One region of the Psychrobacillus sp. NPDC096389 genome, then DNA from elsewhere that is predicted to be linked to it. Evidence: riboswitches for the same ligand, from Rfam matches in the RefSeq annotation. Region 1 holds a riboswitch; the other holds the start of a gene.
What was found. Region 1 has a riboswitch for FMN ahead of ribE (riboflavin synthase). Riboswitches for the same ligand answer to the same signal wherever they lie in the genome.
Positions count from the first base shown of each region.

Region 2: it holds a riboswitch for FMN, as region 1 does, so the genes downstream of both, ACIQ38_RS21570 (ECF transporter S component) here and ribE (riboflavin synthase) in region 1, are expected to answer to the same signal.

Region 1 is NZ_JBIWFB010000010.1:30,732-38,618, forward strand. Features, by position in the region: gene ACIQ38_RS19485 (class I SAM-dependent methyltransferase) at 1-110, opposite strand, end outside; gene ACIQ38_RS19490 (GNAT family N-acetyltransferase) at 373-951, shown strand; gene ribH (6,7-dimethyl-8-ribityllumazine synthase) at 1,478-1,942, opposite strand; partial or broken gene ribB (3,4-dihydroxy-2-butanone-4-phosphate synthase) at 1,986-2,588, opposite strand; gene ribE (riboflavin synthase) at 2,611-3,249, opposite strand; FMN riboswitch at 3,399-3,530, opposite strand; FMN riboswitch at 3,675-3,806, opposite strand; gene ACIQ38_RS19510 (SAM-dependent methyltransferase) at 3,887-4,630, opposite strand; gene ACIQ38_RS19515 (aminotransferase-like domain-containing protein) at 4,751-6,172, opposite strand; gene ACIQ38_RS19520 (LysE/ArgO family amino acid transporter) at 6,273-6,875, shown strand; gene ACIQ38_RS19525 (HD domain-containing protein) at 7,005-7,887, shown strand, end outside.
Region 2 is NZ_JBIWFB010000012.1:77,287-85,173, reverse strand. Features, by position in the region: gene sigX (RNA polymerase sigma factor SigX) at 1-527, shown strand, start outside; gene ACIQ38_RS21575 (hypothetical protein) at 520-1,749, shown strand; FMN riboswitch at 2,044-2,179, shown strand; gene ACIQ38_RS21570 (ECF transporter S component) at 2,338-2,931, shown strand; gene ACIQ38_RS21565 (ferredoxin) at 3,111-3,359, opposite strand; gene ACIQ38_RS21560 (YpbB family protein) at 3,470-4,504, shown strand; gene ACIQ38_RS21555 (RecQ family ATP-dependent DNA helicase) at 4,497-5,912, shown strand; gene ACIQ38_RS21550 (LysM peptidoglycan-binding domain-containing protein) at 5,996-6,598, shown strand; gene ACIQ38_RS21545 (metallophosphoesterase) at 6,767-7,528, shown strand; gene ACIQ38_RS21540 (YpdA family putative bacillithiol disulfide reductase) at 7,569-7,887, shown strand, end outside.

The sequences.
Region 1 (7,887 bases):
CCTCTTCCTACCCCACTATCGGACAAAAAGCCAACCAACTCATTTGCGTAACCAGGTCTTGCTTTTGCATAAACAGCAGCTTTTCCATCAAATTTCTGTGTGTTGTCCATTCTAAGTCCCCTCTCATATTTTTGTATAAACTTACACTAAGATTGTACATTTACAATAACCATCTTTAAAACCAAACGCAAATTCATTCAAAGACAATATTGTTGGAGTCTAAAGATTCTGGTAAATTTAAATTATAACCAATGAAAGGGGTGTTCTGTTTATGAAAATCATGGAGAAACCTTACGGGGTGGATTTAATTTAAGGGATGGACGTATAAGCGCCCCTACAAACTACGTGGTCCCTAAAATCAGGAGGAAAATAATGATTATTAGAGACTATACGCCCAATGATGAAACCGGTTGGGTGAGGTGTCGAACTCTCGCTTTTTTGGAGACGGCCTATTTTGATAATGTCTTAAAAGAAAAAGAACACTATGAAAATCCCGCGATTGAACTTGTAGCTGAATTAGATGGACAAATCGTTGGACTTATTGATGTGGAGTACGAAAAAGAAGAAGGTACCGTCTGCTCCCGGGGAAAAGGGCTTGGAGGTATGATTTGGCATATAGCAGTCCACCCTGACTTTTCCAGGAAAGGAATCGGTCAACAATTACTAGATGTTGCTGCAACTAAAGCAAAAGCAATTGGATTAAATCGTTTCGAAGCCTGGACACGTAATGATCTTTGGGTTCAGAATTGGTATGAGAAAATGCATTTTATGAATGTTGATTCCTATTATCATATTTATTTTGAAAGAGATGAGATGAATCAACAAATTCAAAGTAAGATACCAAAGTTACATCTGGTGAATGCTTTTGCACATTATGTCGGCGAGGATATAGAGCAATTTAACAATAACAAGCGGATTCATCAGTGTGTTTGTTTTGAAAAAAACTTTTAATCTTAATCTAACTATGTAAATCATTCTTGTTTTCACAAAATAATCGGATGCGATTGTGCGTCATAAAAAGTTGAATGTAGTGTCCGCTGAACACGACAAACCAGTCTAGGCTGACGAGTTCAGCGGATTTTAATTCTTATTATTCCAAATAGATACTAATACTATAGTCGTCTCACATCTAAGTGAACTTGTTGTTACAAGATTTAGTAGCTCTCATCAGTAATTTAGTTGCTTTCACTCTGATTTGGTTGCCTTCTAAGTAGAACTGGTTGCTTTCATCAGCTGTTTGATTACCCTTATCCATTCTTTGGAAGTTTGTAATGAAATGTGAGACCCTGCAGGAGCGTTAGCGACGTAGCGCTCGCCGAAAAATCCCTAATTGAACTTTATACGACGCACTTTTCCTATATCTCGTACAATAAAAATGGCCCACCTTATAAAAGTTGTCGACATGTATATATTCATAGTTTCCTAAGCAGTAAAAAGACAGACTGATTACAGTCTGCCTCATGCTTTCCAAATTTACTTAAAACAAACGATTCAAATTAGCCATTTCAATAGCAGACACCGCAGCATCATAGCCTTTATTTCCAGCTTTTGTCCCTGCACGTTCAATTGCTTGTTCAATCGTTTCTGTTGTTACAATACCGAACATTACTGGAACACCTGTAGTTAGCCCAACACTTGCAATTCCTTTTGCTGTTTCATTACATACATAATCATAGTGCGTAGTGGAACCACGAATAACAGAACCTAAACCGATAATGGCGTCATATTTTTTCGTTTCGGCCATTTTTTTCGCGATAAATGGGACTTCAAATGCACCTGGTACCCATGCAACATCCACATTATCTTCTGAGACACCGTGACGTTTCAAACCGTCTATTGCACCATCTAATAATTTACCATTGATAAATTCATTAAATCTGCCTACTACTACCCCAATTTTTAAATCCGTTCCGATTAATGTTGCTTCAAATACTTTACCCATTCTTCATCTCTCCTCTTTTTCTATTTTAAGCGAATGCTTTGGTCTCTTGTTTCGAGCGATAATTTACTAATGCTTCAATCGTTACAAACTTCAAATCATGTGCTTCCGCAATTGTATGTAATTCCGGAACTCTTGCCATAGTGCCGTCTGTACTCATAATTTCACAAATTACTCCAGCAGGTTGAGCCCCACAAAGTTTTGCGAAATCGACAGCGGCTTCAGTATGCCCTGGACGCTCGAGTACGCCCTTATCTTTCGCGATAAGTGGAAACACATGGCCGGGTCGGCGGAAATCCGAGCTGACTGATGCAGCATTGAACATTTGTAAAATCGTTTCAGAGCGCTCAAAAGCACTAATACCGGTTTCTGTCGTTTTATAATCGATACTAACCGTAAATGCGGTTTGATGATTATCGGTATTACGTGTAACCATCGGATGTAAATCGAGTCGATCCGCTAGTTTCTGTGTAATTGGCGTACAAATCAGCCCGCGGCCATATGTTGCCATAAAGTTAATATTTTCTGGTGTTGCATAATCCGCCAGTACAAGGAAATCTCCCTCGTTTTCACGACTTTCATCATCTACAACGATAATTATTTTCCCTTTTTTTAAATCCTCGATTGCTTCTTCAATTGTATGGAACATATAAAATACCTCCTTTAACTTGTTAAAATCCGCTTTGTCTTAAAAAGTCCATCGTAATTGGCGAGCTTTCTTTCTTTCGATCCAAATGGTTGATCACATATTTGCCAAGTAAATCATTTTCAATATTAACGACATCCTGCTCTTTTTTTATCCCTAATATTGTTTCGCTAAAAGTAAGTGGAATAAGTGAAACGGTGAGCTGTCTCGGCTGAACATCGAAAATAGTTAAACTAATGCCATCGATTGCAACAGAGCCTTTCAGCATACAGTACTTACTCAGTTCTTCACTAATACCAATGTCTACATATACCGCATTTTCTACTTTTCTTTTTCTTAAAATAACGCCCGTTCCGTCCACATGGCCCGAGACAAAATGACCGCCAAATCGACCGTTTGCAGGCATGGCACGCTCCAGGTTAACGACATGTCCCGTTTGAAGAGAACGAATGCTTGTTGACTTCACGGTTTCTGGCATGACATCTACTGTAAATAGATTGCTGGAAAACGAAATGACTGTTAAGCACACCCCATTCACGGAGATACTATCGCCTAAATGAATATCCTCTACAATCTTTTGAGATTCCAATGTTAACTGCATGCTATTAGGACCGCTTTTCATCGATTTAACCTTACCCAAGTCTTCTACTATTCCCGTAAACATATAAACACCTCTTTTCTATTAAGAAATTTTGTGCAAAAAGAAAACCCCATAGATCAGCTCTAAGGGGTTAGTTTTGGGAAATTATGTTTTACGCATCGACAAATAAACCTTTTTGGGTGTTTTTTTACCACATAAGGTAATAATGGTCGTACATCCTTCTCCCATCCAGACTATACTGTCGGCTTTGGAGTTGCACCAAATCCTGCCTAATATTAGGCTCACGGGCTTAGAATTGCTTCATCACCGTCGATTGGGAATTTCACCCGACCCCGAAGGAATACACTTGTATGAAATTTAGGGTTTTATGGCAAAAATAAAACCCCATAGACATATCTCTACGGGGTGATTAGGAAATTTATGTTGAAAGCATCACTAAATAAACCTTTAGAGGTGTGTTTTACCCCATAAGGAAATAAGCATACTTGCACATCCTTCTCCCATCCAGACTATACTGTCGGCTTTGGAGTTGCACCAAATCCTGCCTTAAAAAGGCTCACGGGCTTAGCAATTTCTGCATCACCGTCGATTGGGAATTTCACCCGACCCCGAAGGATTATTCATCTATAAAACGTAGTATAACACTTGGAGATTAAAAATTCACGCTAAATAACTTAAACAACATTGAAAATACTAAATATTAGAAGCCTGGCACTAGTTTTACCATATAAGACATAGCCTCACCTAACTCTACATTTTCATGATACTCCCAAGTCGTGTAGTTCATCGCACCACCAGGTTTTATATCAACAAGCTTAAGGCCTATATCTTCTAATAACATGTTTAAATCTTGAGGAGAATAACATCTTAAAGATTGAGTGACTTTTTCATCTCCATCAAACCAAGTATCTAACATGCGACAACCCATAAAATCAAAATCATATTTTCGAGGCTTACTTCCAACCATCATCTCTTGACCTGCAACACTTGCCCAATACCAAGGCGTATAGATATCTATTAAGATACATCCATCTGGTTTTAGCCACTTGCCCATCCGTTTTAATAATTTTCGTTGATCTTGATCCTCCCCAACTCCAAATCCATCTAAATAACAAACAACGTCAAAGGATTTAGAAAGTTCGATCTCATAAAAGTCCTCTTCCAAGATTTCAAGATCACCTATTAAATCATGTTCACTTTTTAGCTTTCTCATGAAGTCAACTCGGGATGGCACTAACTCAACCGCCGTAACATCATATCCTTTTTTAGCAGCCGTTATGGCAAATTCCCCGCCTCCAGCACCTAACTCTAAAATAGATTGGAAAGGTTTAGAAGCTAAAGTCTCTATTTTCGTCAATATTTCCTCATGCTCTTCGTTTGGACCTGTTAAACCTTCTGCATATAATCGAAATTGTTTATCGTAAAAATTTTTTACCCATTCCATCCTGAACACTCCTTATTCAACAGTTTTTATTCAATAAGGTCGATCAGAATGGATCAATTGTAAAGCAACATGTATTGTCCTCCAATAACTTGTAATTTAATAGATTATAACACAGACTTTTCAGAAATCTATATTATTTAATATGATATGCAATCCTTTTTCTAACTCTTCCATTGTAGCGTAAGCATAGGAAAGGCGAATATGATGCAAATCGCTCGGATCGTATATATAACCAGGATTGATAAGTACATTTTCCTTTATGAGCTTCAAAAATAGCGCTTTATTTACAATTGGCTCGTTGAATCTTAGCCAAATATAGAATCCTCCTTTTGATTTCTCCCATGTAGCAATTGGACTAAAATCTTTTTCAAGAATAGTTTCTACGAATAAAGCACGTACCTTTAATTGCTGGCGCAAGTTCGCAACATGTTCCTCATATAACCCAGAAGAAAGCCAATGAGCGACAATTTCTTGTGAAAAGGCACTGGATCCATAATCTGTTTGCATTTTAATGTCAGCCAGTCTATTAATTACGGCTTCAGGAGCGACCACCCAGCCGATTCTTAAACCTGGGCTTAATGTTTTGGACACGCTTCCTATATACAAAACTTGCCCTGTTTGATCCAAAGACTTCATGGCAGGTAGGGATTCCTCAAACAATAATTCATGATACACATCATCTTCAACGATTGGTATTTGTAATGCCGTACATATATCCAAAAATCTTTTGCGCTCATCCAACGTTAAACTGCTACCTGTCGGATTATGCAAAGTGGGTATGGTATAGAAAAGCGATTGTTTTTTTCCTTTTGCAGCTTTCAGTGTTTCAGCTAAACGTCCATTCTGCTCGATGGACACCATTTGCATACCAGCGGATTGAAACGGGTGAACTGAATTTAAATAAGATGGATGCTCTTGAAAGATGATCGATTGCTGTTCCAATAAGCCTACCGATATTAATTGCAAAGCTTGCAATGCCCCCGAAACAATCAAAATGCCGGCCGGCGAAGTATGTATTCCCCTTTTCTTCAAATAGTCACTTAAAATGTTTCGTAGTCTTTTACTTCCTTTCGGTTCGGAATAACCGATATCACGTGCCTTTAATGAAATAGATTGAAGTGACTGTTCTAAAAGCTTGGCAGGCAATAAATCCGGAGAGAGCTCACCTGTACCAAGTCTAATCATAGAGGAATCTTGTTCATATTCATTTATGAGCTGGATTGTATGATAATTGGGCTTATGGATACTCGCTTCTATGTGCTTATGCCAATTAGGCTGTGATTTATTTAGCAGCATATTCCAAGAATTATTCGATACAAAAGTACCAGCCCCTCTTTTCATTTCAAGCAATCCATCCGCTTTTAATTCGTCAAGAACTTCTATAATCGTACTTCGATTCACTTCTAACAGCTCGGCTAACTTACGTTGAGGGGGAAGTTTCATACCGACTGTCCATTCCCCACGACTTATAAGTGTTGTCATCCAATCCACAATTTGGACATGGAGGGACAAATGCGAATGGCGATCTGGTTTCCAGTTCAAAGTATCGCTCCTTAAATTGGTTGGTTCATAAACCATCCAATTGGTTGTTTTCTTATAGTTGTAACATAGCTAAACTAGTTATGGAAGGGAGTTTTTGAAATTGGAAGCAATATTACACGGAATCTTATTAGCATTTGGACTTATATTGCCTTTAGGGGTACAAAACGTTTTCATTTTTTCACAAGGTGCCACCCAACCAAGTTTGTGGAAAGCTTTTCCCGCTGCTATTACAGCTGCACTTTGTGACACCTTACTAATTGTACTTGCGGTATTTGGTTTGTCCGTCATTGTCTTACAATTGGAAGGATTGCGATTAGGGCTAATGATTGTTGGAATTATTTTTCTCCTGTATATGGGATACTCGATCTGGAGATCAAAGCCTGCCAGCCTGGAAGCGGGAAAAAGTTTAAAAGCAAAGAAGCAAATTGTATTTGCCATGTCCGTTTCCCTATTAAATCCACATGCTATTTTAGATACGGTCGGTGTCATTGGAACTAGCGCTTTAAAATATGTTGGAACAGAGCAATTATTGTTTACAGCGGCTTGTATCGTTGTATCTTGGTGTTGGTTTTTTGGATTGACAATTGCAGGTGCAACGATGAAAAAACTCGATGGGACAGGTAAGCTGATGACTATTTTCAATAAATGCTCCGCTGTTTTTATATGGTGTACTGCGGGTTATCTATTAATAAGTTTGTTCTAAACACAAAACGTCCTAAAGCCAGCTACTGCTTTGGGACATTTTCACTTCATATTATCCGATAGTTCTGAATAGAAACACTTTATTTCTTCGATTACTTCTGTATAATATGTTAAAAATGAGGTGAATCCGGTGATTGATCAAGTGAAAGAAATGCTGAAGCAAAGATGCAAATATTTATCTAATGTGGAAATTTTGCAATTACATGAGGCAATGGAATTTGCGGAAAAAGCGCATAGTGGACAAAAAAGAGCAACTGGAGAACCATATATCATCCATCCACTTGAAGTAAGTTTAATTTTAGCAGAATATAAAGCAGATATTATATCTCTAATATGCGCATTGCTACACGATGTGGTGGAAGATACGGTAATTCCTTTGTCTGAGATTGAACAGCATTTTGGTACACAAGTTGCTTTCATTGTGGATGGTTTAACAAAGTTTGAGAAAGGGACAATTGAAAAGGAAGAATACGGTGCTGTTAATACAGAAAAGCTTCTTTCAACTGCTATGATAGATATTCGTGTAGCCGCCATAAAGCTGGCGGATCGTCTACATAATATGAGAACCCTTGCAATTAAAAGAATAGAAAAGAAAATACCGTATGCAAATGAAACATTATTATTCTTCTCTCCACTTGCCGAAAAGGTTGGATTATATAGACTACAAGAGGAGTTAGAAGATTTAGCATTTAGTTATCTAAATTCAAGTCGATATAAACAATTTAAAAAGTTTATGGAAGGTCATACGGAACGCAATTCTACGACTTTTCATAAGTTCATTGAAAAATTTCAAAGCAGCGATCCACATAATGTCATTATTCATAAAGAGTGTCGGAAACTACCTCTCTTTAAGTCATATAACCTAATAAGTGAAGGCCATCATATTTCTGATCTTTTTACAATTCATGTCACAACTAAAACTGCACTTAATTGTTACACTGCTCTTGGAATTATCCATTCCATATTTGAACCCGTGCCTGATCAATTTATGGATGAAATAGCGATTGAAAAGC
Region 2 (7,887 bases), on a different contig from region 1:
CCGTTTTCCACCGCTTGTATGATAGCTATCATCAAGATGTATTTCAGTTTCTTATTTATTTGGTAAAAAATAGGCAAACTGCGGAAGACTTGGTCCAAGAAGTATATGTACGGGTATTAAGGGCTTACAGTAAGTTTGAAGGAAAAAGTTCGGAAAAAACATGGCTGTTTTCGATCGCTAAAAATGTAGCGATTGATCATTTTAGAAAACAAACAGTCCGAAAAAAACGCTTGTTTGAGTCATTTGACTGGGAGAACATGCAGCTTGTATCAAACGACATGTTACCAGAAGATGCTGTACAACTAAACGACGAAATGAAAACATTGCTTATAGCTCTGGATGATTGTACGGGTGATCAAAAAATGGTCATTATAATGCGTTATTTCCAAGAGCTTTCGATTACAGAAACAGCACAAGTATTAAGTTGGACAGAAGGGAAAGTGAAGACAACGCAACATCGTGCGATAAAAGCACTTCGTGAACGATTATCTGCGAAAGAAGAGGAGGGTACTGTTCATCATGAGTGATCGAAGAGTAGAAGAAGAAACAGTTGATGAGCTTTTAAAAAATATGCCCAAATTTACAGATCATCGTTCCAAAGAAGAAGTGTATAATCGGGTAAAAATAGAAATAAATGCTCAAGTCAAAGAAGAAAAAAGAAAAATAACTGCGGTGTCGTTTTCTAAATGGATGCCTTTTATCGTTTCTGTTGCTGCTATTGTACTTCTAACATTTCTTGTTTCTTCCTATACGAATCAAGAACAGTTAAAGATGTCTCATGAAAGTGCATACGATAAAACCGAGTCAAAAGAAAATATGCGCTCTATGGAACAAGATGCAACAGCTGATCCGGCAAGTGAAATGACGACAATGTCAGCAAAGATAGACACTCCTTTAGAGTTAATCCCCTTCCATCAAACGACCTCAGTTTACGAGGATAATGTGAATGGAGGAACCGTTTTTCATTTTTCTTTAGTAGAAAATGCATTAACCGTTCCAATTACAGTTATTATTCCAAAAGAACGAATCGAAACAGATTTTCCAGGGGTGACTCCAACTAGTTTACAATTATATGAACGATATGCAAATAGAATTGATGAGGAAGCGTTGGGATTCATGGAATATCATCCATATAAAGGGCATTTCGAAGTGGAAGGAAAACAGTTGAAACATTTTTTACCTACTGACCATGGATATGATAGAGCTTCCGGAACAACGACAACTTATGGTCAATCTATAAATGAAATATTTACGGATTTTGATACATTTTTAAAAGTAAATGAAGACGGCTCACCTTTAGAATGGGATCAAGCCGGAGAGTTATCGAAGCCTAGTAAATTACCAGGCTCTTTAGGTCATCATAATTATTACATTTATCACTCCACTAACGGGGAAGATTATCTGGCTCCTAGTTATGGTGCTTCCTTTGAAACTCTTTCAGACGCCTTGTTGGCGATGAAAGATGCCGGGAATGATTTTTATACTTCGGTGATTCCGTCCAAGGTTTCTTACAAATTTGTAGAGCAAGATGGCGTGGGAGTTATACAATTTGATGAGCCTCTTGATTTAGAAGCGTTGGACCCATTTGCAGCAACCAGGTTACTAGAAGCATTAGCCTTAACTGCTGCCAGTTTCGGTGAAGAAGTAAAGTTAGAAAATGTAGTGCAACAACAATGGGCAGAATTCGATTTAACGAAGCCTCTCCCAGTTCCAATAGGACCGAATGGTTTTATCATGAGTGATGAATAATTTTTGTTTTGAGGTGTGTGGGAGTATTGACTAGGTCATGACTTCCGCGCATTTTTTCTCTTTAGGTGGATGTTTGTTGTTGGAATGAGTGGAAGAGGGGGTTTAATGCTCGTATGGCGAGGGTGAATGCTCGGATAGAGCGAATCATTGCTCCTTCATTTTCTTCTACACTTATAATGCATAGTAAGTCAATATGTTTTAATTGTTTTTGAGCAACTGTATTGCATTACATACAAAACTTTGATAAGATGTATTTAATTCAAGATAAAGTGCTTGAAGGACAATAAAATATTGATTCATCTTCGGGGCAGGGTGTAATTCCCGACCGGCGGTATTAGAACATGTTTCTTGAGCCCGCGAGCCGTTAAGTTAAGGTTGATTTGGTTAAATTCCAAAGCCGACAGTATAGTCTGGATGGGAGAAGGTGAAGGTGCAGTCGTTTTTCGTATACACTCATACGGATACGCTTATTTAAGTGGACCTTTTTCTCCTTTAAGCCTAGCAATAGCTTAAGGGATTTTTTGAGTAAAAGAAAACGTGCTGAACCTTTCTTCTTGTGGAGTGAATCGCAAAAGGAGAGAGGATTTTATGTTAAAAGGTAAGACGCGAATGCTAATTGCAATCGCCATGTTAAGTAGTATTTCTTTTGTACTAATGTTACTTGCATTTCCACTACCAGCACTACCAGCTTATTTGAAAGTGGATTTTAGTGACATTCCAGCACTAATTGCAGCAATTACGATGGGACCTATTGCTGGTATTCTCGTAGCATTTTTGAAAAATGTATTAGATTGGTTGTTCTCTGGTAGTCCAACTGGCGTTCCAGTAGGGCATATGGCGAACTTTGTTACTAGTATTTTATTTTTAGCGCCAGTTTATATAATTTACCGAAAAGCTACATCTTCCAAAGGTATTACGTACGGGCTAGCTTGCGGGACAATTTCAATGGCAATCGGGATGAGTGTACTAAATTATTATGTATTTTTACCAATGTATGCTTATTTCTTGAATTTCCCAATGGAAACAGGAACAGCCTTATTTAACTCGATTATTTTCGGTATTTTACCGTTCAATCTTATAAAAGGTATTTTAGTAGCTGTAGTAATGATTGTTTTATTCAAGAGAATGAAACCGATACTTGATAAAATTTCACATTCATTTGGCACTGCCAATATCAACTAAAGAAAAGGCTGTTTCTCTGTAATAGGAGAAACAACCTTTTTTTCTTGGATTAATTGAAACATATGTTCTTTTGTGTTATATTGGATTTAAAGTAAGTAATGATAATATGCACTGAGGAAAAATAAAAAACGTGCAAGGCTTTTTAAAGACCTTCCACGTTTCAAATAAGTTTATCTATACTATTCAAACTTTAATGCGTCGCCTTCGAATGATTCCTCTGCTACTTTAATAGAGTCTGTTGGGCAACCTTCAAATGCATCTTCCATATCCTCTAGTAGTTCATCTGGAACTTCTGTTGTCCCCATGTTATCATCTAAAATAACGAAAGCAATCCCTTCGTCATCATAATCATATATATCTGGTGCAGCAGCGCCACATGCGCCACATGCGATGCATGTATCCTGATCAACAATTGTATATTTAGCCATTCCTATATTCTCTCCTTTATATCTGCTTTCACGAATCTGCTATCTTATTCATTCTAAAGATATTTTCGCTACATTTCAACCAAAATACTTTCAAATGTGAGGGATTTCCAGTGTATTTTCAACTACTACTCTTATTCATTATATACCAATTCCAAGGCGAACGGTCATCTACAGCTCCTTATTATTTGTTAAAAGGAAAAAAATCCGGTCAAACTATACAAGATGTGACATATTTTAGTCTTCATCCATACTTTGGTCTCTATCCAAAACTATCAAAAGAAATATATGAGGTGGAAATAGAGAAACTCCTTGCAGAACGGCTTATCGTCATGAATGAATCTACTTTGGCTATTACGGAAAAAGGATTGCACAAAATAGTTTCAGCAAGACGTCCTTTGTACAATGGATGGATTCTTCGAGGGAAAGAATTTGTTTTTTGGGCACGAGTAGAATTAATCGTTCAAACATTATCCCAGTTCCAAGGAAATGAAAAAAAGTTTGTGCCCGTACAAAAAAGTAATGACGTTCATCAGTTTGTCAAAGAGTTTTTACAACAAAGAGATTTTCAATCGAGTTCTTTTGGAGCAAATTTCAAACAACAATTATTCGGTCTACTCGAAAATCCTCAATTACTCGAAATCCATCGGCATTTGTTTGTTTACCGATTAAGCGGGTACAAAAATAGTGGGCTTACTTGGGAGCAACTTGCAAGTCACCATCAAATGACTGTCTTAGATGTAAAGTTTTTATTTATCGAATGCTTACATATTTTATTAAATGATATAACGGAAGAAAAATACCCAGATTTCCATGCATTAACAAAGGGTATTTATGTTCAAACGACTCTAACCGAATCTGCTTTAAAAACAAGTAATTTATTTGGAAAAGGCTATTCGATTGAGCAAATAGCTAGTATGCGTTTTTTGAAGGAAAATACAATTGAAGACCATGTCATTGAAATTGTTTCGGCAGATCCAAATTTTCCGATTCATTCCTTTATTGCAGATGAACAGATTCAACAAGTGCTACAAATAGCGCGGGAACGGCAAACAAAAAAGTTAAAAACCATTCGAGAACAACTTCCCGAATTAAGTTATTTTCAGATTAGATTAGCGCTAACGAAAGGAGGGGAAGTAAATGGATAAATTGACAGAAGTATTGACCCGAAAATTTGGTTACGATTCGTTTAGGGAAGGGCAAAAAGAAATTATCGAACAAGTTATAGCAGGACAAGATGTCGTAGCTATACTACCAACCGGTATGGGGAAATCGTTGCTATACCAATTGCCAGCTTATTTGATGGAAGGGGCTGTCGTCATTGTTTCTCCTTTACTATCTTTAATGCAAGATCAAGTAGAGCAATTAAAAATAATAGGAGAGAAGCGTGTTGTAGCGATAAACTCTTTCTTATCTTTTGAACAAAAAGAGATGGTTTTTCGACATTTATCGGCTTACAAATTTATTTTTACCTCCCCAGAAATGTTGCAAAATGAGCGTTTTAATCACGCTTTATCTACTATCCGTATCGCTTATATTGTAGCGGATGAAGCACATTGTATTTCCCAATGGGGATTTGACTTTAGGCCGGACTATTTAAGGATCGCCAAATGGTTACAACAATTTAGGCAAACAAATGTCCTCGCTTTAACTGCAACGGCAACCGGGAACGTAGTAAAGGATATTAAATCTACCTTATTAATGAGGGAGCCGTATGAATACATTCATTCCCTTGACCGACCTGCCATTGCATATGAGGCGGTAGAGGTACAAGATACGAAAGAAAAGCTTGGGTGGATCATCGGCAGAATTACGTCTACAAGCGGTCCTGGTATTTTATATTCGCAGTCGCGTAAAAAAACAGAAATGTATGCGAATGAATTACAAAAAAGAGGAATCAGCGCTTCTTATTATCATGCCAAAATGGAACAAGATGATCGTATTTTAGTCCAGCAACAGTTTCAACAAGGGCAGCTAGAGTGGATATGTGCGACAAATGCTTTTGGGATGGGAATACATAAAGATGATATTCGACAAATTATTCATGACCATATTCCGACATCTATTGCCAGCTATATGCAAGAAGTAGGAAGAGCAGCGCGGGACGGGAAGCAATCGATTGCTTCTTTGCTATTTACCGCAACGGATGTGGAGCAGGCTTTCTATGTCGCCATGCAAGACTTCCCGGAAGAAGCAGACATCCGACTGGCCTATGATTCCGATCAAATGCAACTCCAATTACCGGAAACGACCGCTAGAATATTGGAGTATTGGAAAGAAGAGTTAACAGAACAAGAGACGACACAACTTTTCCAAACGATAAAACAAAAGAAATGGACAGAAATTTTAAGTTTGTACACGATGCTGCAAAACGAACGATGTATAAGAGAACAGCTCTTGCACTATTTTGATGAACAATTAATAAATCGTCCTATGCATTGCTGCTCCAAATGTTCGCTTCGTTTGAACGAAATTGTAGCGAATAGAAAACAAACGACGGAAAAAATGGGAGAGCTGGATTGGAAAATGCGATTAGATGAACTACTACGCGCTTAAAATAGATGAGAAGTTTACTTTTTCAACAAAATTCGGCATAATAATAGTAGTAGAGATAATGGCAGAAATGGAGTTTGAAAAATATGAATCAAGACGACTATCAAAAAAAAATAGATGAACATAGACAATCCATTGGGGTTGAGGACGATCAAGTAGAACTTAGAAGTCGTAGAAGATCCCATTCTGGAAAAAAAGCGAAGAAAAAGTCTAAAAACGTGTTAATTCCAACATTATTTTTTATCTTTATACTAATTCCAGTTTGTACTTTTCTATATGTGCAATTTATTTACACGCCTAAGGACGTAGAAGAGGTGCAAGAATCAGGAATTATTCAAGTAGAGACGAAAAATATTACGAATAGTCCAAAAGAAGAAAATGAAGCGCAAGTAGCGGAAAAAGAAGAAGAACAACCACCGGCTACGGAACAACCAAAAGTGGAAGAACCGAAAGTAGAACAGCCGAAAAAGGAAGAGCCTAAAGTAGAACAACCAAAAGTAGAGCAGCCAAAAGTGGAACAACCAAAACAAGAAACCTCCTCTAAAACACATATAGTCAAAGAAAATGAAACATTATATCGCATTGCGATTAACTATTATAATGACCCAAATGCTGTCGAAAAGATTAAATCTGCAAACGGCTTATCGTCGAATTCTATTGCTGCTGGTCAAAAGTTAATATTGCCTTAACAAATGTTTAAAAAGAAGATCATTTAGGATGTTAGTTGCATAAATATATTTAGACAGTTATATTTATAAAAAAGAAGATTCATAAGGTTAGATAAACAAAGGAAATGAAAGGAAAGGACAGGGGGATTTCCCTGTCCTTTTATACGTTAGGACTAGGGGGGTTTTTTGTTGGTATATTTTCTTTTGGTAGTAGCTGGTTTAGCTATTTTGCTGTTACTTTATATGCTCTACTTAGCATTTCAAGTAAATGTAAAAATACATGCACTCCGAGTAGAACAAATGAAACCGGGTGCGCAAGTTCATCTTTTTTTTATCTCAGATATTCATCGTCGGAAACTAAATGATAAATTGATCCACTCGCTTATGGGTAAAGTAGACATAGTAATTATCGGTGGGGATATTACCGAAAAAGGGGTTCCTTTACATCGAACGGAGCGGAATATCGAGCAGCTAAAAAAATTAGGGGATGTCTTTTACGTCTTCGGCAACAATGATCGAGAAGTGGGAGAACAAAACTTAATCGAACTACTTGAAAAGAATGATGTCCATTTATTGGTGAATCGATCCATGGAACGAATCATTGACCGTACACCGATTCGCCTTGTTGGAGTCAATGATGGATTTAGTGGTAAAGTGAATATATATGATGCATTTCAAGAAGTTAGAGATGAGGATATTGTTGTTTTCATTACACATGCGCCTGCCTATTTTAACAACGCTAAAAAAGTCAGTAACCCGCATTTATTATTAGCGGGGCATTTGCATGGCGGTCAAATTCGGTTTGGACCTTTTGGTATTTATGAAAACGGTGCTTTTAAAGTGAAAGAAAATAGTGCGGAACTCGTTAGCAATGGATTTGGAACGACAGGTGTGCCTCTTCGATTAGGGGCAAAACCAGAATGTCATATAATTACGATGTACGGTGAATGAAAACACTGTTGGAAAGAGTATAGAAAGGAAGTTTTTACAAGTGGTACAACAAGTTGATGTCCTCATCGTTGGAGGAGGACCATGCGGACTAGCGGCTGCAATTTCGATGCAAAATATAGGACTACATACACTCGTGATTGAAAAAGGAAATATTGTGGAAGCGATTTATAAGTATCCTACACATCAAACATTTTTTAGTACAAGTGAAAAGCTAGCAATTGGAGATGTGCCTTTTATCGTAGAAGAAAGGAAACCTAAGCGAAACCAGGCATTAGTCTATTATCGAGAAGTTGCAAATTTGAAAAACATACAAGTGAACAAATATGAATATGTTAGACAGGTGGAAAAAGAAAAGGATT